One region of the Bradyrhizobium sp. BR 1432 genome, then DNA from elsewhere that is predicted to be linked to it. Evidence: riboswitches for the same ligand, from Rfam matches in the RefSeq annotation. Region 1 holds a riboswitch; each other region holds the start of a gene.
The links. Region 1 has a riboswitch for S-adenosylmethionine ahead of ACSKB8_RS28770 (hypothetical protein). Riboswitches for the same ligand answer to the same signal wherever they lie in the genome.

Region 1 (7,285 bases):
GCCTCGCAGATGGCGTCGCGGAATTTTGGCGTCAGGCTCCGGCTCGGCGCCATCTCGACGATCTTCTGATGGCGCCGCTGGATGGTGCATTCGCGCTCGCCCAGATGGACGATCGCGTCGCCGTCTCCGACGACCTGCACTTCGATATGGCGCGCGTTCGGCAGGTAACGTTCGACATAGAGCGCATCGGCGCCAAACGAGGCCTGCGCCTCGGAACGACAGCGCTCCCAGGCTGCAGCGAGTTCGGCCGGTGCCGACACGACGCGCATGCCGCGGCCGCCTCCCCCGGCCACCGCCTTGATCATGATCGCGCCGCCGCTGCCGAGCTTGTCCAGGAAGGCCGCCGCCTCGGCCTGGGAAACCGCTCCGGCCGATCCTTCGAGCACGGGGACGCCGGCGTCGCGCGCGTGCCGCCGCGCCTCCGACTTGTTGCCGAACAGTTCGAGCGTCTCCGCGGCCGGACCGACGAAAGTCATCCCTGCCGCGGACAGCGCCCGCGCGAAGGCCGGGTTCTCCGACAGAAACCCATAGCCGGGATGCACGGCGTCGCAACCAGTCTGCCGCGCTGCATCGACGATGGCTTCGACATCGAGATAGGCCGCAGCTCCCATACCCGGCAATTGCCGTGCTTCGCTGCCGGCCTTGGCGTGGGCGGAAGCCGCGTCATCTGCGGGAAACACCGTGACGATGGGGATATCCAGCTCGAACGCCGCCCGTGCGATGCGAAGCGCGATTTCCCCGCGGTTGGCGATGAGCATCTTTCGAAACGGCATGTCGATCCTTCCCGGCTCACGGGGCTGCATTTGGCGCCAAAGGCTATGGACAAGGCCATATTATGTCAATATCATTACACAAATTAAGGGGACGCGCGATGCCGACAGCCGTCAAGACCGGGACGAGGACCAGCCGCGACCTGCCGGCGGGTCATTCCTCGCGCGACCATCTCAACAACAGGCTCTTCTTCAGGCTGTTTCAGGCCGCCAACATCTACGAGACCCAAGCCGTTCGCGAACTGGGTTTCTCGGCCGTGACGGGTGCGACGCTGGGCGCGCTGTACCGCGATCCCAAGGGCATGCTGTTCTCGGATCTCTATGCGTATCTCGGCGTGAGCCGGCAAAATCTGGATGCCGTGCTGAAGGGACTTGAGAAGAAGGGTCTTGTCGAACGCGTCGAGGCTGAAGACGATCGCCGCAAGAGGATGGTGTGCCTCACCTCGGCCGGCATCGGGGCCTGGAAGGATTTGCACACGCGCTCGCTGGAATTCTTCCGGCAGGGAACGAGGGGCGTGTCGGCCACCGAAATTACCGATTGCATCGAAACGCTGTCCCGCATCGCTCGGGGGCTGCGCGCCATCGGCCCCGACTGAGGTTGGACGACCGCGCCCTCCGGCGTGGAACTGAAGGAAGCTCCGGCATCGCAACGACCGGGGCCATTCGACCCGGCTAGTGCGCCTTTAGCGCTGGCCGCGACAATATGAGCAGGGAGGTTTCAATGACGAGCCACAAGGTTCCCGCCGCCGAGGAATGCGTTCTGAGTTGCCTCCTCGAACGCTGGGGTCGCGAGACGCCGGACAAGGTCTACGCAACCTTCGACGACGGCACCCGGTTGAAATACGGCGAATTGCTACGCCTGGCGCGCCGAACCGGCAACGCCCTGCAAGCGCTGGGCGTGAAGCAAGGCGACACCGTCCTCGTCTGGCTCCCGAACGGCCCTGAATGTCTGCGCGCCTGGTTTGGCATCAACATGATGGGCGCCATCTACGTGCCGATCAACACCGCCTATCGTGGCGGCATTCTCCAACATGTCGTCAACAATGCCGGCGCAACGGTTGCGATCGTCCATGCGAGCCTGCTGCCACGGCTCGGCGACATCGACAGAGCCAAGCTCCGCAAGGTCGTCGTGATCAGCGGTGAGCCGGCTGCGATTGGCGGGCTCGAGGTGCTGCCGTCGAGTGCCCTCGATTCGACGTCCGCGGAAGCGCCGAAACTCGATCATCCGATCGCGCCCTGGGACACGCAGACCATCATCTACACATCCGGGACGACCGGCCCCTCAAAAGGCGTCCTGTCGTCCTACGCCCACCTCTATGCCACGGGGCGCGGCATCTCGGCCGATCGAGACGGCATCCCTTACCTCGACGCCACCGACACGTTCATGGTGAACCTTCCGCTGTTTCATGTCGGCGGGACGGGGCCGAGCTACGCCATGCTGATCAACGGCGGCTCCATCGCCATGGTTGACCGTTTCGATACCGGATCATTCTGGTCGACGGTGGCCAAGACCAACACGACGATGGTGATCCTACTCGGCGTGATGGCGAGCTTCCTGATGAAACGGACGGACAATGGCGATGAGAAGGACAGCCCGCTCAAGAACGTCACCATCATTCCCTTGAGCGAGGAAGGGATCACGTTCGGCAAACGCTACGGCGTCACGACGCACACGCTCTTCAACATGTCGGAAGTCTCCTGCCCGCTGGCGACAGAGCCGAACCCGACCGTCGCAGCCGCCTGCGGCAAGCCACGGGCCGGTGTCGAGGCCCGACTCGTCGACGCCCATGACTGCGAAGTTGCGGTTGGCGAGATCGGGGAACTGGTCCTGCGAACCGACACGCCCTGGGCAATGAATCACGGTTACAACAAGGCCGCGGAGGCCACCGCGCTCGCCTGGCGCAATGGCTGGTTTCACACGGGCGACGCCTTCCGCATCGACCAGGACGGAAATTACTTCTTCGTCGATCGCTTCAAGGACGCCATTCGCCGGCGCGGCGAGAATATTTCCTCGTTCGAGGTCGAGCTCGAAGTCGCAGCCCACCCGGCCATTCGGGAGGCTGCCGCGGTCTCCGTGCCCAGCGAACATGGCGAGGACGACGTGCTCGTCGCAGTGTCCCTCGCCGAAGGTCAGACCCTGGATCCCGCGGACCTCATCCACTTCCTCAGGCCAAGAATGGCTCACTTCATGGTGCCGCGCTACGTCCGCATCCTGAGCGATCTGCCAAAGACGCCAACTAACAAGATTGAAAAATATCTGCTGCGCAGGGACGGGGTTACGTCCGACACGTTTGATCGCGATGCGGCTGGGATTGTCATCAGGAGTGAGCCTGTACGCTCACCGCGCTAGCGCGCTCTCTTCGACGCAGGCGCTCACCCGGATGCCCTACTTAGCGAAAGCCCACCCCAGCTTTGCGTACGTTATACCACGCAGCACTACCCCATGAACGCCTGCACCAATGGACAGCCCTTACCAGCGAGTGAACGCAAAAACACCAGGCAGGAAAAGCGTCGTCGCTTCCAGCGTGAATATGGCGGCTCGAGCAAAAAAACGGAACGCGAGCCTCGGCTCTGCTCTATGGCTATGCAGAAAGGAGGAAAGTCGCCGCAGTTGACACAAGACTGCCAACGGCTTCCCTGCACTTCTCAAAGCTGACGAGACGATCGCCCGTAAGCTCGTTCATGTAGACCCGCCGGTTCACCTCTATCATTAGCGATTGAACCCTCATGTCGGCACGGTAGTGTTTCGCCGGAACGAGCGCGCCCGAAAATGGTCTGTCAGCAGCAACGGTGAACCCGAGTTTCCTTGCAGCGTCTGCAATTGCTCCACTCAGTCCATGCGCGGTGTGGAGAGGATCCGTCCCAATGCAGATTTCGGGTCTCCGCGGGTCCTGGTCAGGCTCGTGCGGTAGCGGACGATCAGCGAAACTGTGGCAATCGATAATGAGGCAACGGTCTTCACGGCGGAGCACCTTGTCCACGGCCGACGTGAGTAACTCATGATGCGGCCGATACCACCGCGTCATAATACGCTCATGTTCAGGCGCCGAAGCTGTGGCTCGCAGGCGTCTCCCGGTGCTGGTTGCGGTGTAGATCGCGCCCATGCCGCGGCCTGCCATCGGCTCGTCTGCATCGTCTGAAAAGCGTTCCACGTCGCATACCAGCCGGCTGACTGGAAACACAACTCGCTCCGCTTCATGAAGCGTAGGTGGGAATAGCTCGTCGGTAAAAGCGTCCGTCATCCGGAGCAACTCAGTTTCGAGCTCACTCTCGCCGAGAGACAGTCGCGCGCGCTCATCGGCCGGAATCAGGCGAGAACTGTGGGGAATGTGCAGCACAGCGATCTTTCTCGCATCCATCCCGTTTCGGATTTCGGTGCTCTGCCTAATGGTCATTGCCAGTTCTCCCCATTCCGGATGGCCCCCGGCGCGCCGGGCTGGTCATCGATCCAGCCAGTTTGGCGCGCGTTGCTGACCAGTCGCTCCACTTCATTCGAGGTCACGGCCCTGTTTTTTAGCCGGACCGTGATCCGGCCTCGGGCAAGCCCGGTGGCGAGAGCATTATAGAACAGGCGCTGGACAAAGCCGGCCGATGGGCGGCCGGTTTCAGCGATCACCATGCTGCGGATTGGCATGATGCGGCCCACGCGGACAATGGCTGGAGCGGGAAGGGAAGACGCGGCCAGTCCGATGATGACACGGCGCCGCGTTGGCGGAGCGGAATACAGACTTAAAGGTGGGATAGACATGTTGCCCCCTGAGCTTCGCCGGAGGCTGGTACTGCCTGGATTGCCACTGAACAGCCCCATCCCACAAGTGTGGATACCACCTTACCGCAGCGGGCAGGTTGGTGAAGGTACCAGCCTTCGTCTTGATGTACCTTGTACATGGGAGGCGAACGAGAAACGTTCAAGTAGCGCCCGCCGGTCTGCTCTCGCGTCCAGAGATTCGGTTCCTCGACGTCGAAAGAGAATCATCATCCCTAAATTGGCGCCTGACCTCGTAATCGGGATCCGGCGACGAACGAGCGCAAATATACCTGCCCGATCACGCGCCATCGCAAGTGAAGCTGATCAGCTATCTCGAAGATAGGTTTAACTGACGAGCTCAAGTGGACAAGGACTTCAGCTCCGGCGGCGGGGCGCCCTTCCCCTCGAGCATCCCCAGCGCCAGCGCGGCCTCCACCCGCACGCTCGGATCCTTATCACCCGCTAGCTGTCGGAGGGGGATGAGGGCTTGTTCGATCCCCGGGAAGGTCGGACCGAGGCGCCCGAGGTGCCAGGCCGCCAGGCTGCGGACGAAGGCAAGCTCGTCGCCTAACTCCGCAATAAGGACGGTGACCGACTCTCCACCCAGCGGCGCCACCCGGGCGAGGGCCGCCGCCGCCCAGACGCGCACGAACTCAACCGGGTCCTGGAGGGCCGCAGCGAGGTCGGACACAGCCTCGGTTGCCGCGGGGCCGATCTCGCCCAGGGCATATGCGCCGAGGCGGCGCTGGAGCGGATCGCTGCTCGAAAGCTCCCCCACCCAGTCTGCGATGGAAGTCCCTAGGTAAGTGACCTGCGCGCTCATGGTCCGACCCTACTCAAGGCGCCACGCCGAGCCGGCGGTCCAGGTTGAACGCGGCGCTGATCAACCCGATGTGAGTGAATGCCTGCGGGAAGTTGCCCAGCGCTTCGCCACGCGGACCCGTTTCCTCGGCGTACAGGCCGAGGTGGTTGGCATAGGTCAGCATCTTCTCGAAGATGAAGCGGGCCTCCTCGGCGCGGCCCGACCGGGCCAGCGCTTCCACCAGCCAGAACGTACACATATTGAACGTCCCCTCGCTCCCGGTCAGGCCGTCGCCGGCTCCTCTGCCGATCTCGTAGCGGTGCACCAGGCTGTCGGAGACCAGCTCCGCCATGGTCCGATCGAGCGTCCCGCGCATGCGGGGGTCAGTCGGCGACAGGAAGAAGACGAGCGGCATGATCAGGTTGGACGCATCCACCGCGTCGGTGGCGAAGTGCTGCACGAAGGTCTGCCGCTCCGTGTCCCAGCCGCGCGTCATGATGGCCTCGTAGATGCGGTCTCGCTCCGCGGCCAGGCGGGTGCGGTCCAGCGGCAGGCTCCGCTTCTGCGCAAGGCGGATCGCTCGGTCCAGCGCCACCCAGCACTGCACCTTGGAGTAGACGAACTGCTGCTGTCCACCGCGCACCTCCCAGATGCCATCGTCGGCTCGCTCCCAGTTGTTCGCCACCCAGTCGAGCATCTTGCGCAGGTGGCACCAGAAGTCATAGCCGGTCGGCGTCCCGTACTTGTCGTACAGGTAGACGGCGTCCATCAGCTCGCCATAGATGTCCAGCTGCAGCTGCGCGGCAGCGGCGTTTCCGACTCGCACCGGACGCGAGCCGCGGTAGCCATCGAGGTGGCCGAGGACCTCCTCGGGTAGTTCGTGCCCGCCGTCGATGCGGTACATAGTCTGCAACGGGTTGCCCCGGGCGCCCTCGACGGCCCGCTGTTCCAACCAGGCCATGAACTGCTCCGCCTCCGACGTCAGCCCCAGGCGCAGGAAGGCGTAATTGGTGAAAGCGGCGTCGCGCACCCAAGTATAACGATAGTCCCAGTTGCGCACTCCGCCGATCTCTTCCGGCAGCCCGCAGGTCGGCGCCGCCACGATCGCGCCGGTCGGCGCGAACGTCAGCAGCTTCAATACCAGCGCCGAGCGGTGGACCATCTCGCGCCAGCGACCTGAATAGTTGCACTTTCTCAGCCACTGCCGCCAAAAGGCCAGGGTTTGCGTCAGGGCCTCCGTGCCGACCAGCCGCGCCTCGAGCAGGACGCCGTCATGATCGCTATCGTGGCCGTTCTCCTCCACCTGGCGGAGGATGAACGTGGTCGTCTCGCCGGGGTTGAGAACGAACTCGGCAGCGACGCCGTCGCCCTGCCGACCAAGCGGGAAGCGGCTGACTAGCGAGACTTTCATGCCTTGCGCCTCGAAGATCGCTCCCCGGCCCTCCAGGACGACCTGGTGGGGCCGGCGGGCGAAGTCGAAAGCCGGCCGGCAGTCGAGGCGGAATCGAACCGACCCGCGCACCGCCCGCACTACCCGGACGATCTGGTGGATCTTTCTGATCTCGCGCGGGCCTTGGACCGGCATGAAGTCGACGACCTCACCAACGCCCTGGTCGCTAAGAAAGCGCGTCACCAGGACGTTGCTGTCAGGCATGTACATCTGTTTGTGCTGCGCCTCGTAGAGACTGGCGATGCGGAATGAGCCCCCTTTCTGGTCGTCGAGGATCGCCGCGAAGACGCTCGGTGAGTCAAAGTGCGGCAGGCAGCACCAGTCGATGGACCCGTCGATGCCGACCAGGGCAATGGTGTGCAGGTCGCCGATGACGCCATAGGACTCGATCGGCTTGTAGCCCATGATCTCGTCTCCTCCGCACGCTCGACGCTGATCGAGCCCCATGATGGGCATATCGTCAATGCCCTGAGGCGGAGAAAAGAGACAGCGGATATTCAACTTTTTTGCTCGCT
Region 2 (7,285 bases), 3.4 Mb from region 1:
GGACCAGAAATAGCGGGAGCGGTCGGCCGACGACTGCTCCGGAACGAAGTTCGGCTCGACGGTCACTTCGATCTGGCGGGTCACGGCGCGGTACATAACCTCCATCATACCGAAATCCGCCCGGGGAACCAAACGCTGGAGACGGCTTTGGCGACATCGTCCCGCCAGAATTCGCGGGGAAGGACTTCCCCAAGGGAAGACACCCTTATGTGATCGTGCCGCTTTGCGGGACGACGGCTGGAACGGTAAACTCCATTGCACGTCGCGATTTGCGGAAGGGTTTTTGGCCCCCGATGACCATTGCCGACCAAGTGACGGGATCGACGATCGCGGGAACCGCGGGTGCCAAACCCGCAGGCACCAAGCCGCGGGCCGCCGCGCCGGCCATCACGCTGCCGGCCATCGGCGAGCGCGAACTCCGGCTCGATCTGTTCCGCGGGCTGGCGCTGTGGCTGATCTTCATCGACCATCTGCCAACCAGCCTGCTGACCTGGTTCACCATCCGCAATTACGGTTTCAGCGACGCCACCGAGATCTTCATCTTCATCTCCGGCTATACCGCCGCCTTCGTCTACGGCCGGGCGATGCTGGAGAACGGCGTCGTCATCGCCACCGCGCGCATCCTGCGCCGCGTCTGGCAAATCTACGTCGCCCACGTCTTCCTGTTCACGATCTTCCTCGCCGAAATCTCCTATGTGGCGACCAGCTTCGAGAACCCGCTCTACACCGAAGAGATGGGCATCATGGATTTCCTCAAGCAGCCCGACGTCACCATCGTGCAGGCGCTGCTGCTGCGCTTCCGGCCCGTCAACATGGACGTGCTGCCGCTCTACATCGTGCTGATGCTGGCGCTGCCATTGATCCTGTGGTCGATGAAGTGGAAGCCCGACGTCACGCTCGGCCTCTCGGTCGTGCTCTACGCGGTGACCTGGGAATATGACCTCTACTTCTCGGCCTATCCGAACGGCTTCTGGGCGTTCAATCCGCTGGCCTGGCAATTGCTTTTCGTCTTCGGTGCATGGTGCGCGCTCGGAGGTGCGCGACGCATGTCGCGCATTCTGGCCTCACCGGTGACGATGTGGATTGCGATCGCTTATCTGGTCGCGGCGTTCTACGTGACGCTGACCTGGTACGTGCCGCAGCTTGGTCACCTCATGCCGAAGCGCATCGAGCAGTGGATGTATCCGATCGACAAGACCGATCTCGACGTGCTGCGCTTCACCCATTTCCTGGCGCTGGCCGCGCTCACCGTGCGCTTCCTGCCGCGGACCTGGCCGGGCTTGAAATCGCGCTGGCTGCGACCGCTGATCCTGTGTGGGCAGCATTCCCTCGAGATCTTCTGTCTCGGCGTCTTCCTGGCCTTCGCCGGTCATTTCATCCTGGCCGAGGTCTCCGGCGGCGCAGCCATGCATGCGTTGATTAGTCTCTCCGGAATCCTGATCATGTGGGGGGTGGCCTGGGTGATTTCGTGGTACAAGAGCGTGGCTGACAAGAGCGGTGCGAAAACCAAAAACGCCGTCGGCAACGCCGATCTGGCGGGAGGGGGCTGATGAAGGCGAAGGTTCTCCTGAGCCTGATCCTGCTATGCGGTGGTCTCGCCGCGCCCATGGCGCGCGCGGGCGATGCTGCGTCTGCCGCTCCGGCCGCGCCCGCGGCCTGCGAATTGCCGCCCTATCTGCTCACCAGCGAAAGCCAGCTTCCCAAGGTCGCCGACGCCGTCAAGGCCGGCAAACCGCTCGAGATTCTGGTCATCGGCAGCCGCTCGACCACGATTCCTTCCTCGGAGAGCAGCTCATATCCGGCACGCATGGAGGTGAGCCTCAAGGACAAGCTGCCGCCCCCGGGAGCGGTGCACGTCTCCGTAGAAATACAGAGCAAGAGGACGGCACAGGAGACCGCCGCCACCTTCGTTAAGCTGATGGAAGCAAAAACGCCTACTTTGGTCATCTGGCAGACCGGGACCGTGGATGCTATCCGATCCATCGATCCCGACGAATTTCGCAGCGCAGTAACCGAAGGGGTTACTGCGTTGCAAAAGACAGGGGCTGACGTCGTCTTGATGAATTTGCAGTATAGCCCGCGCACCGAAACCATGATCGCGGCGCAGCCTTTTCTCGATAATATGCGCGTGGTGGCGCAGGAGCACGACATCCCACTGTTCGACCGTTTCGCGATCATGCGGCAGTGGAACGATCAGGGCCAGTTCGACCTGTTCAACCCGTCCCGCGGGCCTGAGCTGGCGAAACAGGTTCATGATTGCCTTGGCCGGGCGTTGGCACAATTCGTGATCGACGCTGCCCATCTGGAGCCGGCCCAGCAGCAAAATTGAGGTCTAGCGTTAATGAGTTCTCTCCGCCCTTTTTGTCTGACGTCATGGCTGGCTGCGCCCGCAGCAGCAATGCTGCTGGTGCTGGCACCCGCTTCGCAGCTGCGCGCGCAGACGCAAGCCGCACAGGCGACGCCCGCGCCCGCGCCGCCGGCTGATCCCGCTTCCGCCCCGTCCTCCCAAACCACCGTCGCCGCAACGTCTCCCGACCAGCGCGGCATCACCGCGCGTGCCATCGACAAGGTGAAGGAGGTCGCAAAGTCCGCCGGCGACATCTTCAGCCGAGTGCCCTGTCTGCCGCCGAAGGGCGGCTCGAAGGCGATGGGCACGCTGCCGCATGTCGCAAGCAAGCTCGTCGCCGGCCAGCCCGTCGTCATCGTCGCGTTCGGCTCGTCGTCGACCGCAGGATTCGGTGCGAGTTCGCCGGAGTTCAATTATCCGAACCGCCTCGCCGCACAGCTGCGCCGGAATTATCCGACCGCCGACATCACCGTCGTCAATGCCGGCGTTGGTGGCGAGGATGCGCCCGAGATGATGAAGCGCCTTCAGACGCAGGTGATCGACGTGCATCCGGATATGGTGATCTGGCAGGTCGGCACCAACGCCGTGCTGCGCAACCTCGATCCCGGCGAGACCGCAAAGATAGTCGAGGATGGCATTTCCCGCATCCAGGCTGCGGGCGGCGCCGACATCGTGCTGGTCGATCCGCAATATTCGCCGGCGGTCAACAAGCGCGCCGAGAGCGCGGGCAAGATGGTGAAGCTGCTCGGCAAGGTCGCCGAGCTCCGTCACGTCGGCATCTTCCCGCGCTTCGAGGTGATGCGCGAGTGGCACGAGAAGCAGGCGATCCCGGTCGAGGGCTTCGTCATCGCCGACGGCCTACACATGAACGATTGGGGCTATGCCTGCTTCGCCCAGCTCCTCGGCGACGACATCATCCACTCCGTCGGCCAGATCAAGCTCGGGGTGAACGTGCCGGCCGACGTGCGGGCGTATCGGCCGATGTAGGTATGAATGCCGTAGGGTGGGCAAAGGCGCGCTCTTCGCGCGCCGTGCCCACCATCTATCGGCAGTGTGATCGTGAATGGTGGGCACGCTTCGCTTTGCCCACCCTACGAGTCCGAGCCTTTGGCTCGCTCACGCCTTCTCCAGCGCCGCGGTCAAATCCTCGATCAGATCGTCCGCATGCTCGAGCCCGGCGGAGAAGCGGATGAAGCCCTCGCTGATGCCGAGCGCGGCGCGGTCTTCCGGCTTCAAACGCTGATGCGTCGTGGTCGCCGGATGCGTGACGAGACTCTTGGCGTCGCCGAGATTGTTGGAGATCTTCGCCAGCTTCAATTCATTGAGCACGCGGAACGCGGCCTGCTTGCCGCCCTTGACCTCGAAGCCGACCAGCGTCGAGCCGCCACGCATCTGCTTCTTCACCAGCGCCGCCTGCGGGTGATCGGCGCGGCCGGGATAGACCAACCGCGAAATCTTCGGATGGCTGGCCAGCACCTCGGCAATGCGCGCCGCGGTGTCGGTCTGCGCGCGCACGCGCACGCCCAGCGTCTCCAGGCCCTTGAGCAGGACCCAGGCGTTGAACGGCGAGATCGACGGGCCGGTCTGGCGCATGAAATTGTGGATGTGCTCGGCGATGAAGGCTTCCGAGGACAGGATGATGCCGCCCAGACAGCGGCCCTGGCCGTCGATGTGCTTGGTCGCCGAATAGACCACGACGTCGGCCCCGAGCGCGAGCGGGCTCTGCCAGATCGGCGTTGCGAAGACGTTGTCGACCACGAGCCGCGCGCCACCCTTGTGCGCGATCTCGGCGATGCCGGGGATGTCGAGCACATCCAGCGTCGGGTTGGTCGGACTCTCCAGGAAGAACGTCTTGGTGTTGGGCTTGAGCGCCTGCTGCCACTGGTCGAGATCGAGGCCGTCGACCAGCGTGGTCTCGATGCCGTAGCGCGGCAGCAAATCCTGCACCACATAGAGGCACGAGCCGAACAGCGCCCGCGAGGCTACCACATGGTCGCCCGCCTTCAGCGGCGCCAGGATCGCGGTCGTCACCGCCGCCATGCCGGTGGCCGCCGAGCGGGCCGCCTCGGCGCCTTCGAGCTCGATCATGCGGCGCTCGAACATCGCGATGGTCGGATTGGAGTAGCGCGAATAGATGAAGCCGGGGTCCTCGCCCTTGAACCGCGCCTCGCACTCCTCGGCGCTGTTGTAGACGTACCCTTGCGTCAGGAACAGCGCCTCCGACGTCTCGCCATATTGCGAGCGCAGGGTCCCGGAATGGACCAGGCGGGTTTCGGGACGGTAGGTGGCAGGCGACTTCGACATAGGACCCTCCGACATGACCGTCGAGCGAGAACGGTCACAAAAAACCGGCCTGGATATCTCCACGGGCCGGGATCAGCGAGGTCCCGGCCTGTTTAGCGACTTATTTAACGTGGCTGCAAGCCGGCCGGCTCAAATCACCACGGGATAAGTGATGCTCATATTCCGCAATGCCCTTTCCGTCAAGGCGTCCATCGGATAGCCGTAAAAGGCTAGTATTTCCCGTATATCGGGATGCGTTTGCCCCTTGCTGAGGACCCCCGGTTGACGTTCACGGTCGCTGCCGACGCCAATGGTATCCTGCCCGACCGCATGATCGCGGCGATGGCGGAGGCGGGGCTCATCCTGCCCGCGTACGACTTCGTCGAGAGCCAGATCCAGCCGGCGAGCCTCGATTTGCGCCTCGGCGACATCGCCTATCGCGTCCGCGCCAGCTTCCTGCCCGGTCCCGGCGCCACCGTCGCCGAACGCATCGACGAATTGAAGCTGCACGAGTTCAGCCTGGCCGACGGCGCGGTGCTGGAGACCAACTGCGTCTACATCGTGCCGCTGCTGGAAAGCCTCGCGCTGCCGCCGGAGATCGTCGCGGCCGCGAACCCCAAGAGCTCGACCGGCCGGCTCGACGTCTTCACCCGCGTGATCGCCGACGGTACCCGCCGCTTCGACATGATCGGCGCCGGCTATCACGGCCCGCTCTATGCCGAGATCAGCCCGAAGACGTTTCCGGTGCTGGTGCGCGAGGGCTCGCGCCTGTCGCAGGTCCGCTTCCGCACTGGCGACGCCATCCTCAATGCCGACGAGCTCGATGCGCTGCATGCCGCCGAACGCCTGGTCGACATCGACGATGCCGATCTCTCCGGTGGCGTCGCCGTCTCCGTCGACCTGTCGGGTGAGAAAGCGAATGGCTTCGTCGGTTATCGCGCCAAGCGCCACACCGGCGTCGTCGACGTCGACCGCCGCTCCGGCTATGCAGTAGAGGATTTCTGGGAGCCGATCTCGGCCCGCCCCGACGGCAGCCTGATCCTCGATCCCGGCGAGTTCTACATCCTCGCCTCCAAGGAAGCTGTGCAGGTCCCGCCCGACTACGCCGCCGAGATGGTGCCGTTCGATCCCTTGGTCGGCGAGTTCCGCGTGCACTATGCCGGATTCTTTGATCCCGGCTTCGGCTATGCTGGTGCCGGCGGGCAAGGCGCGCGCGCCGTGCTCGAGGTGCGCTCGCGCGAAGTGCCGTTCATTCTCGAACACGGCCAGATCGTCGGCCGCCTCGTCTACGAGAAGATGCTGGCGCGCCCCGACGCCATGTACGGCCAGCGCATCGGCTCCAACTACCAGGCGCAGGGCCTCAAACTATCGAAGCATTTTCGGGTGTAGCCCGATCCTGTAGCCCGGATGGAGCGCAAGCGTAATCCGGGAGTTCTCTCGCTTGTGGCACCAATACCGGATTACGCTGCGCTCCATCCGGGCTACAAGGTGTTGGCATGACCGATCAATCCGAACTCGACGCACATATCCTCGACGACGTTGCGGACGCGCTGATCTATTCGGATCGCTCCGGCACAATCACACGCTGGAATCGGGCATCGGCCGCCCTGTTCGGCTTCTCCGCCGGGGAAGCGCTGGGGCAGAATCTCGATCTGATCATTCCAGAGCATCTGCGCGCCGCACACTGGAGGGGTTTTGAGGCTGCGCTTTCCAGCGGCACGATGAAGCTTGCAGGGCGTCCGACGCTGACACGCGCGCTGCACAAGAGCGGACGCAAGCTCTACATCGAGATGACCTTCGCGCTGGTGCGCGATGCCGCTGGAGCGGTGCAGGGATCGGTGGCGATGGCACGCGACGTGACGGAACGCGTCGAGCGCGAGCGCGCTGCCAAGGCCGCGCAAAATTCGTGATGCGGAATTGACGGGCCGTCGTGCAGGGCGGCCTGCATGCGCGTCATGTTGCCTGTCACCGGGTGCAGTGACACACTCGATCGAAACAACGATCGGGAGCGAACATGACCGCCGCATCAGACACAGCGCAGGAAGCCCAATGGAAACGCTGGCGCGCGGTCGCGGATCTCTATCACGCCTACTTCACGGGCCTGATCCTCACCGTGGTCACGCGGCGCGGCACGGCGGATGCCGCTGAATTCGTCTTCCGCGTGTTCCGCCGCCAGCAGCAGGAGCGCTTCCTGCCGGGGCTCGAAAAGCTCGGCCTCCGTCATCTGCCGCCGGCGGTGGCTGCTGCGCAATATCACTATCTCTCCAACTGGATCGGCGGCGTGCATGTCGAATACATGTATGAGAGTGATCGCAAAGCCTGGATCCGCTATCCGCCGCCGCGCTGGATCTGGAAGGGCACCGCGATCTGCGGCGTGCCCGGCGAGGTCAGCCGCGCGATGCTGCGTGGCTGGCACGCCAACAACGGCGTCGCGCTCGGCGATCTCCGCCTCGGCTTCGTCTGCACCAAGCAGAGCGTCGATGGCCAAGACGGTCTCGAAGGCTATTACCACCAATACGATCACCCACTCGAGCTCGACCAGCGCCTGGTGTTCGCGCGGCATCTGGAGGCCCCTACGTTCGATGCGAAGACCGCGCCGGCTTTGCCGGTTGCGAGCTGGCCGAAACCGCGGCTGGAAAAAGCCTATCGCAACTA
Region 3 (7,285 bases), 4.8 Mb from region 1:
GGTCCTGTCCGGCCGTGACCACAGCTTTTCCGACGTCGCTCGCAAAGTCGTGTCCATCATCAATCTCGACAGCGTCCGCGCCATCGAGACCATGCTGGGCGGCGCCGCGGTCCACCCCCTGCGCTTCCGCGCCAATCTCTACCTGAAGGGCTGGCCGGCCTGGTCGGAGCTCGACCTCGTCGGTCAGACGCTTGCGATCGGTGATGCCCGGCTGAAGGTGGTCAAGCGCATCGTCCGCTGCCCGGCCACCAATGTCGACCCTGTCACCGCAAAGCGCGATCTCGAAATCCCGCCCACGCTCTCGCGCAATCTCGGCCACATGGACTGTGGCATCTATGCCGAGGTGATCGAAGGCGGCGAGATCGGCGTCGGCGATGCGGTCGCGGTGGAAGAGCCGAAGCTGGTGTGACGAGGCACCGCTGCCGTAGGGTGGGCAAAGCGAAGCGTGCCCACCGTTCCTGCTAGCGAACGCTGACGCACCGCGGTGGGCACGGCGCTCTTGCGCCTTTGCCCACCCTACGGCTCCGTCGTTAATTCGGCATCACATACGCATAGATCCGGCCGCGCGAGACCGGCGCCTCGCGGACGCGGTTGCCGTTGTTGCCGGAGATCATGATCGGATTTCCCTTGGCATCGACGCCGGTGATGATGCCGACATGGCCGCCCCGGCCGCCGCGCGACATCACCGCGATGGCGCCGACCTGCGGACCGGAGACGCGCGTGCCGTAGCGCGCGAACGAATTCGCCATGTCGGAGCCGGTGCCCTGATGCCCGGTGTGCTGCAGCACCATGTTCATGAAACGCGCGCACCACAGGCTGCCGCGTCCGGTCGGATTGCCGCCGAGATAGCGGCGCGCCTCGGACACGAGGCCCGATCCGCCGCCGAAGCCGCCGTTGCTCATCGCGTTGTTGGCCATGCCGCCGCTATTGGCGTTCGGATCATAGCTCGCCTGGGTGTTGGCGAATCCACTCGCCTGCAACTGCGCCGCGCTGCGCTCGAAGCGCGAGCTGCGTGCATGGTGGCGGTAGTGATGATGTCTGGCGTGATGCACGTAAACGTGCCGCTCTGCGCTATGACGATGATGCGGCCGCGCTGAGGCCGGAGAAACGAACACGGCGACCGCCGCGAAGAAGAGCGCCAGCGCGACAACACAACGCGACACGCGATACGCAAACAACTCAAACATTCTTCATCCTTGACTGACACCCCCGCTTCCCGCCGGCCCGTGCAGCGGCCGACATCCGAAAGGCCGTTAAGCCGTCCGATGTGGCGAGAAAAAGACGCCGCGTCGGCGAATAGCTGCGATGATCTTGCGTCAATACTCATCTGATGTTGCCGCATTGCGGACAACAGCATTAACTGCGATCCTCCAAATGCGGCTTGAACAGAGGGAAACGGTTAATGCCCCACGCCACGACCAGGGACGACGTCCGCATCTATTTCGAGGAGGCGGGCCAGGGATCGCCGATCATTTTTCTGCACGAGTTTGCGGCTGACTACACCAATTGGGAGCCGCAGATGCGCTACTTCTCGCGCGGTCATCGCTGCATCACTTACTCTGCGCGCGGCTACACGCCCTCGGACGTGCCCGATGGCGAGGTCTATACCTACACGCATTTCTACACCGATGCGCTCGCGGTGCTCGATCATCTCGGGATCGAGCGCGCGCATGTCGTCGGCCTGTCGATGGGTGCCTACTCGTCGCTCCAGATCGGGCTCAACGCGCCGCAGCGCGCATTGTCGATGACGCTGGCCGGCGTCGGCTCGGGCTCGGAGATCGAGAAATCTCGACACCTGGCGCAAGCAGTGCCGCGCCAATGCCGAGCAGTTCGAGACATCAGGCTCCGCGGAAGTCGCAAAGGTCACGCGCGAGGCGCCGAGCCGGATTCCCTTCCTGGTGAAGGATCCGCGCGGCCACGCCGATTTCTACGCCGCGCTGGCACGGCACGATGCCAGCGGCTCGGCGCGCACGATGCGCGGCTTCCAGGGCGGCCGTCCCTCGATCTACACGATGACGGACGCGATCAAGAGCGCAACGACGCCCGCGCTGATCATCTGCGGCGACGAGGACGACCCGTGCGTCGGCCCGAGCCTGTTCTTGAAGAAGCACCTTCCGGCGGCCGGGCTCGCAATGTTTCCGAAGTCGGGCCACGTGCTCAATCTCGAGGAGCCCGCGCTGTTCAACGAGAGCGTGGAGCGGTTCGTCACGCTGGTGGAAGCGGGCCGCTGGCCGGTGCGCGATCCGCGGTCGGTGGCGCACTAGAACGAAGGCGTCGCCACACACGCCGTCATTGCGAGCGCAGCGAAGCAATCCAGAATCCCCCGCGGAAAAACTCTGGATTGCTTCGCTGCGCTCGCAATGACGAAAAGCTACTTTCCCTGCCCGCGGCTCAGCAAGAGCACGCCCTGCTCGCCGAACATGTTCCACACCCACCACGGCAGGTTCAGCGGCACCGGGCGGCCGTAGAGGTCGAGCGCCACCGAACGCTCCATCTTGACGTTGATCTCGTCGCAGAGCTCGACGAAATCCTTGATGGTGCAGAAATGAATGTTGGCGGTGTCGTACCAGGTCGCCGGCAGGTTCTCGGTGCGCGGCATGTGGCCGCCGATCAGGAGTTGGAGCCGCATCTTCCAGAAGCCGAAATTCGGGAACGAGACGATGGCGCGGCGGCCGATGCGCAGCAGATTTCCAGCACCACCCGCGGCTGCCGCGTCGCCTGCAGCGTCTGCGACAGGATCACGTAGTCGAAGGCATCGTCGGGATAGTTGACGAGGTCGGTGTCGGCGTCGCCCTGCACCACCGCAAGCCCCTTGGCGACGCAGCGGTTGACGCCCTCGCGCGACAGCTCGATGCCGCGACCGTCGATGCCGCGCGTTTCCAGCAGCTGGAGCAGATCGCCCTCGCCGCAGCCGACGTCGAGCACCTTCGAGCCCGGCTTGACCATCTCGGCCACGAGCCGATGGTCGGCGCGAAACTGACCGGACGGCCCGGCCGCAACGCCATTCAACGGCAGCACTTCCTGTACCGACATCTTAGCCACCTCTGCCGTCGAGCCCGCGTGCCTTGCCTGCCGATTGCAGGAAGGCGCGCGATGTCGAAGAATTCGGGCACGTCGAGCAGGAAGGCGTCGTGACCGCGATCGGTCTCGATCTCGGCGAACGACACCCGAGCACTCGACGCATTCAGGGCGCGTGCACCAGGGCGCGCAATTCCGAGGTCGAGACGAGCCAGTCGCTGGTGAAGGAGACCACGCAAAAGCGCGTCTTGATGCCGGCGAACGCCTTCGCCAGCACACCGCCATGGTCGGCGGCGATGTCGAAATAATCCATCGCGCGCGTCAGGTCAGAGATAGGAGTTGGCATCGAAGCGCTCGACGAAGGACGAGCCCTGGTAGCGCAGATAGAACTCGACCTGGAAATCGGCATCGAACGAGAAGGTCGGCAGCTCACGGTCCTGCATGCGGCGGCCGAATTTTCGGTGCAGCGCGGCGTCGGAGAGATAGGTGATGTGCGCCGCCATGCGCGCGACCGCTAGCCCGCGATGCGGATGGATGCCGCGGTCGGCATAGCCGCCATTGTGCCAGTCGGGATCGGCCATCACCGCCTGGCGGCCGAGCTCGTGGAACGCGATGTTCTGCGCCGAGTGCCGCGTCGAGCAAGCAATCGCCAGTGCGGAGTACACGCGAACAGGATAGGCCGCGGTCCATTGCAGCACCTGCATGCCACCCATCGACCCGCCCACGACCGCGAACAGCGTGTCGATGCCGAGCCGGTCGATCAGCATCGCCTGCGCGCGCACCATGTCGGGAATGGTGATGACAGGGAAATCGAGGCCCCAGACCTTGCCCGTGGCGGGATTGATCGACGCCGGCCCGGTCGAGCCCATGCAGCCGCCGATCACGTTGGAGCAGATGATGAAGTAGTGTTGAGGATCAAGCGGACGGCCGGGGCCGACCAGCGTCTCCCACCAGCCGGGCTTGCCGGTGACGGGATGCACATTGGCGACATGCTGATCGCCGGTCAGCGCATGGCAGATCAGAACGGCGTTGGAGCGATCGGCGTTCAATTCGCCATAGGTCTGGTAGGCGATCTGGAACGGCGACAGATCGATGCCGCAATCGAGCCGTAGCGGTTGATCGGCGCCGAAATACATAATCTGCGAACTCGGATGATCGACCTCGTGCGACCGATCATCGGTGCTGATCGCAGGACTCGGTATCGACTTGACGCTACCCATTTTGACCATCGACCTCGTTTGCGATCGGACTTCAGACCGCAGTGACATCAGGCCATGAAAAACCCGGCCTGAACGATAGGTTCGGCCGGGATCGGAAGCGTCCCCGGCCTGTTTAGCGAGTTTTTTAACGTGGCTGCAAGCCGGCCGGCTCAAATGACCACGGAACAGGCAAAAACTACCGTCTGGGGCGGTTTTCGTCAAGTCGCGGCCCGGATCAACCGGATTTGCCTCCGAGCGGTCGATCGAAAAGGCCGTCATTTCTCTTTGCTTTCGCTGCCTATCCTGCCTAATCAGGATAGACCGCAGCTGACCGCTTTTGCGGATCGGCACCTCTCAACAGCTCTTTGTCAGTCATGTCCCAACGTCCGCCCGCGCCACCATCGCTTCAGGAATTGCGCAAGGAGATCGACGCGATCGACGAGGGCATGCATCGCCTCCTGATGCTGCGCGGCGACATCATCGACCGTCTAATCCAGGTGAAGCAGACCCAGGAAGTCGGCTCGGCGTTCCGCCCGGCGCGTGAGGCCGCCATGATGCGTGACCTCGTGCAGCGCCATCGCGGCATCCTGCCGCTCGACACGGTCGAGAGCATCTGGCGCGTCATCATCTCGACCTTCACCTATGTGCAGGCGCCTTTCTCCGTGCATGCCGACATCTCGGTGAGCGAGCCGGCGATGCGCGATTCCGCGCGCTTCCACTTCGGCTTCACCGTGCCTTACGTCGCGCATTTCAGCGCGCAGGCGGCGGTCGAGGCGGTAGCGAAGTCCAAGGGCGATCTGGCGCTGGTCTCGGCCACCTCGAGCCGCACGCCGTGGTGGCTGTCGCTCGAGGAAGAAGGTGCGCCAAAGATCATCGCGCGGCTGCCCTTCGTCGAGCGCGCCGACCATCCGGCCGCGATGCCCGTGTTCGCGGTGTCGCGGGTCGCCGACAGCGCCCTGGTGACGGAGGTCGAGACCTTCAGCGTCCGCGTCTCGGGCTGGAACGCCGACGTCGCGCGCGCGCTGTCGCCGCTGGCCGAGATCGTGGCGGTGCCCGATACCGCCTTTGACGGCGCCGCCCTACTGGTCTCGGTCACGAGCGCGACCAGCATCGACAAAATCAAGGCTGCCCTGATCGAGGCGAGGGCCTCGGTGCGCTCCACGGCTCTCGTCGGCAGCCACGCAACGCGCTATACGGTGCCCCCGACCGGGCCGAAATCGTAAGTCGCGAGCCGTCCCGCCAATCCGGAGTTTAAGATGTCCCGCCCCGTGCCGAATCCCGGCATTCTCGATATTGCGCCCTACACGCCCGGCAAGAGCCCGGTGCCGGAGCCGGGCCGCAAGGTGTTCAAGCTCTCGGCCAACGAGACGCCGTTCGGACCCTCGCCCAAAGCGATCGAGGCGTTCAAGCACGTGGCGGATCACCTGGAAGACTATCCGGAAGGCACCTCACGCGTGCTGCGCGAGGCGATAGGGCGTTCCTTCGGGCTCGACCCCAACCGCATCATCTGCGGCGCCGGCTCGGACGAGATCCTCAATCTGCTCGCGCACACCTATCTCAGCCAGGGCGACGAGGCGATCTCCACCACGCACGGCTTCCTGGTCTACCCGATCGCGACCATGGCGAACGGGGCCAAGAACGTGGTCGCGCCCGAAAGCAACTTCACCGCCGACGTCGACGCCATCCTCAAGGCCGTGACACCGCGGACAAAACTGATCTGGCTCGCCAATCCCGACAACCCGACCGGCACCTATCTGCCGTTCGACGAGGTCAAGCGCCTGCGCGCCGGCCTGCCGTCGCACGTGCTGCTGGTGCTGGATGCCGCCTATTGCGACTACGTCTCGCGCAACGACTACGAGATGGGGATCGAGCTCGTCGCCACCACCGAGAACACCGTGGTGACGCACACCTTCTCCAAGATCCACGGTCTTGCGGCGCTGCGCATCGGCTGGATGTTCGGCCCCGAGCACATCATCGACGCTGTCAACCGCATCCGCGGTCCCTTCAACGTGTCGACGCCGGCAATGTATGCCGCGGTCGCCGCGATCGAGGACACCGCGCACCAGGCGATGTCGAAGCAGTTCACCGAGACCTGGCGCAATCGGCTGACCGAAGAGATCGGCAAGCTCGGGCTGAAGGTGACGCCGAGCGTCGCCAATTTCGTGCTGATCCACTTCCCGACCGACAGGGGCAAGACCTCGGACGATGCCGACGCTTACCTCACCAAACGGGGCCTGGTGCTGCGCGCGCTGAAGAACTACGGCTTGCCGCATGCGCTGCGCATGACCATCGGTACCGAGGAGGCTAACCGCCTCGTGATCGAGGCCCTGCGCGACTTCATGGCCGGCAAATGAGTGCGCAGACACACTTCCAGCGCGTCGCGCTGATCGGCTTCGGCCTGATCGGCGGCTCGATCGCGCGTGCGGCGAAGCTCCAGGGTTTAGCTGGCGAGATCGTCACCACTGCGCGCTCGGAGATGACGCGCGCGCGGGTCGCCGAACTCGGCATCGTCGACCACGTCGTGGCAACCAATGCGGAGGCGGTGAAGGATGCCGATCTCGTCATCCTCTGCATTCCCGTCGGCGCCTGCGGCGAGGTGGCGCGGGAGATCGCCGCGCATCTCAAGCCGGGCGCGATCATCTCCGACGTCGGCTCGGTCAAGGGCGCGGTGGTCAGGGACATGGCCCCGCATCTGCCGCAGGGCGTGCATTTCGTGCCGGCGCACCCGGTGGCGGGCACCGAGCATTCGGGTCCGGATTCCGGCTTCGCCGAGCTCTTCATCAACCGCTGGTGCATCCTGACGCCGCCGGAAGGCGTCGATGCGGCTGCCACCGATCGCCTGCGCGCCTTCTGGGCGGCGATGGGCGCCAAGGTCGAGGTGATGACGCCGGATCATCATGATCTCGTGCTCGCGATCACCAGTCACCTGCCGCATCTGATCGCCTACACCATCGTCGGCACCGCCGACGAGCTGGCGCAGGTGACGGAATCCGAGGTGATCAAATTTTCCGCCGGCGGTTTTCGCGATTTCACCCGCATCGCAGCCTCCGATCCGACGATGTGGCGCG

Region 2: another riboswitch for S-adenosylmethionine. It lies ahead of ACSKB8_RS12110 (O-succinylhomoserine sulfhydrylase); the one in region 1 lies ahead of ACSKB8_RS28770 (hypothetical protein).
Region 3: another riboswitch for S-adenosylmethionine. It lies ahead of metX (homoserine O-acetyltransferase MetX); the one in region 1 lies ahead of ACSKB8_RS28770 (hypothetical protein).

Annotation. Positions count from the first base shown of each region.
Region 1 covers NZ_JBPUGF010000003.1:5,946,447-5,953,731, reverse strand. The annotation lists partial or broken gene ACSKB8_RS28790 (carboxyl transferase domain-containing protein) at 1-773, opposite strand, end outside; gene ACSKB8_RS28785 (MarR family winged helix-turn-helix transcriptional regulator) at 872-1,366, shown strand; gene ACSKB8_RS28780 (AMP-binding protein) at 1,492-3,120, shown strand; gene ACSKB8_RS28775 (N-formylglutamate amidohydrolase) at 3,353-4,165, opposite strand; gene ACSKB8_RS28770 (hypothetical protein) at 4,162-4,416, opposite strand; SAM-I-IV-variant riboswitch at 4,545-4,652, opposite strand; gene ACSKB8_RS28765 (HEAT repeat domain-containing protein) at 4,877-5,341, opposite strand; gene ACSKB8_RS28760 (glycoside hydrolase family 15 protein) at 5,355-7,175, opposite strand.
Region 2 covers NZ_JBPUGF010000003.1:2,534,097-2,541,381, forward strand. The annotation lists gene apaG (Co2+/Mg2+ efflux protein ApaG) at 1-96, opposite strand, end outside; gene ACSKB8_RS12095 (OpgC domain-containing protein) at 294-1,550, shown strand; gene ACSKB8_RS12100 (SGNH/GDSL hydrolase family protein) at 1,550-2,329, shown strand; gene ACSKB8_RS12105 (SGNH/GDSL hydrolase family protein) at 2,342-3,334, shown strand; gene ACSKB8_RS12110 (O-succinylhomoserine sulfhydrylase) at 3,464-4,651, opposite strand; SAM riboswitch at 4,723-4,802, opposite strand; gene ACSKB8_RS12115 (2'-deoxycytidine 5'-triphosphate deaminase) at 4,883-6,019, shown strand; gene ACSKB8_RS12120 (PAS domain-containing protein) at 6,127-6,540, shown strand; gene ACSKB8_RS12125 (hypothetical protein) at 6,645-7,285, shown strand, end outside.
Region 3 covers NZ_JBPUGF010000003.1:1,170,559-1,177,843, forward strand. The annotation lists gene ACSKB8_RS05685 (MOSC domain-containing protein) at 1-409, shown strand, start outside; gene ACSKB8_RS05690 (TIGR02594 family protein) at 531-1,187, opposite strand; partial or broken gene ACSKB8_RS05695 (alpha/beta fold hydrolase) at 1,403-2,264, shown strand; partial or broken gene metW (methionine biosynthesis protein MetW) at 2,372-3,033, opposite strand; partial or broken gene metX (homoserine O-acetyltransferase MetX) at 3,035-4,238, opposite strand; SAM riboswitch at 4,330-4,409, opposite strand; gene ACSKB8_RS05710 (chorismate mutase) at 4,592-5,440, shown strand; gene hisC (histidinol-phosphate transaminase) at 5,474-6,571, shown strand; gene ACSKB8_RS05720 (prephenate/arogenate dehydrogenase family protein) at 6,568-7,285, shown strand, end outside.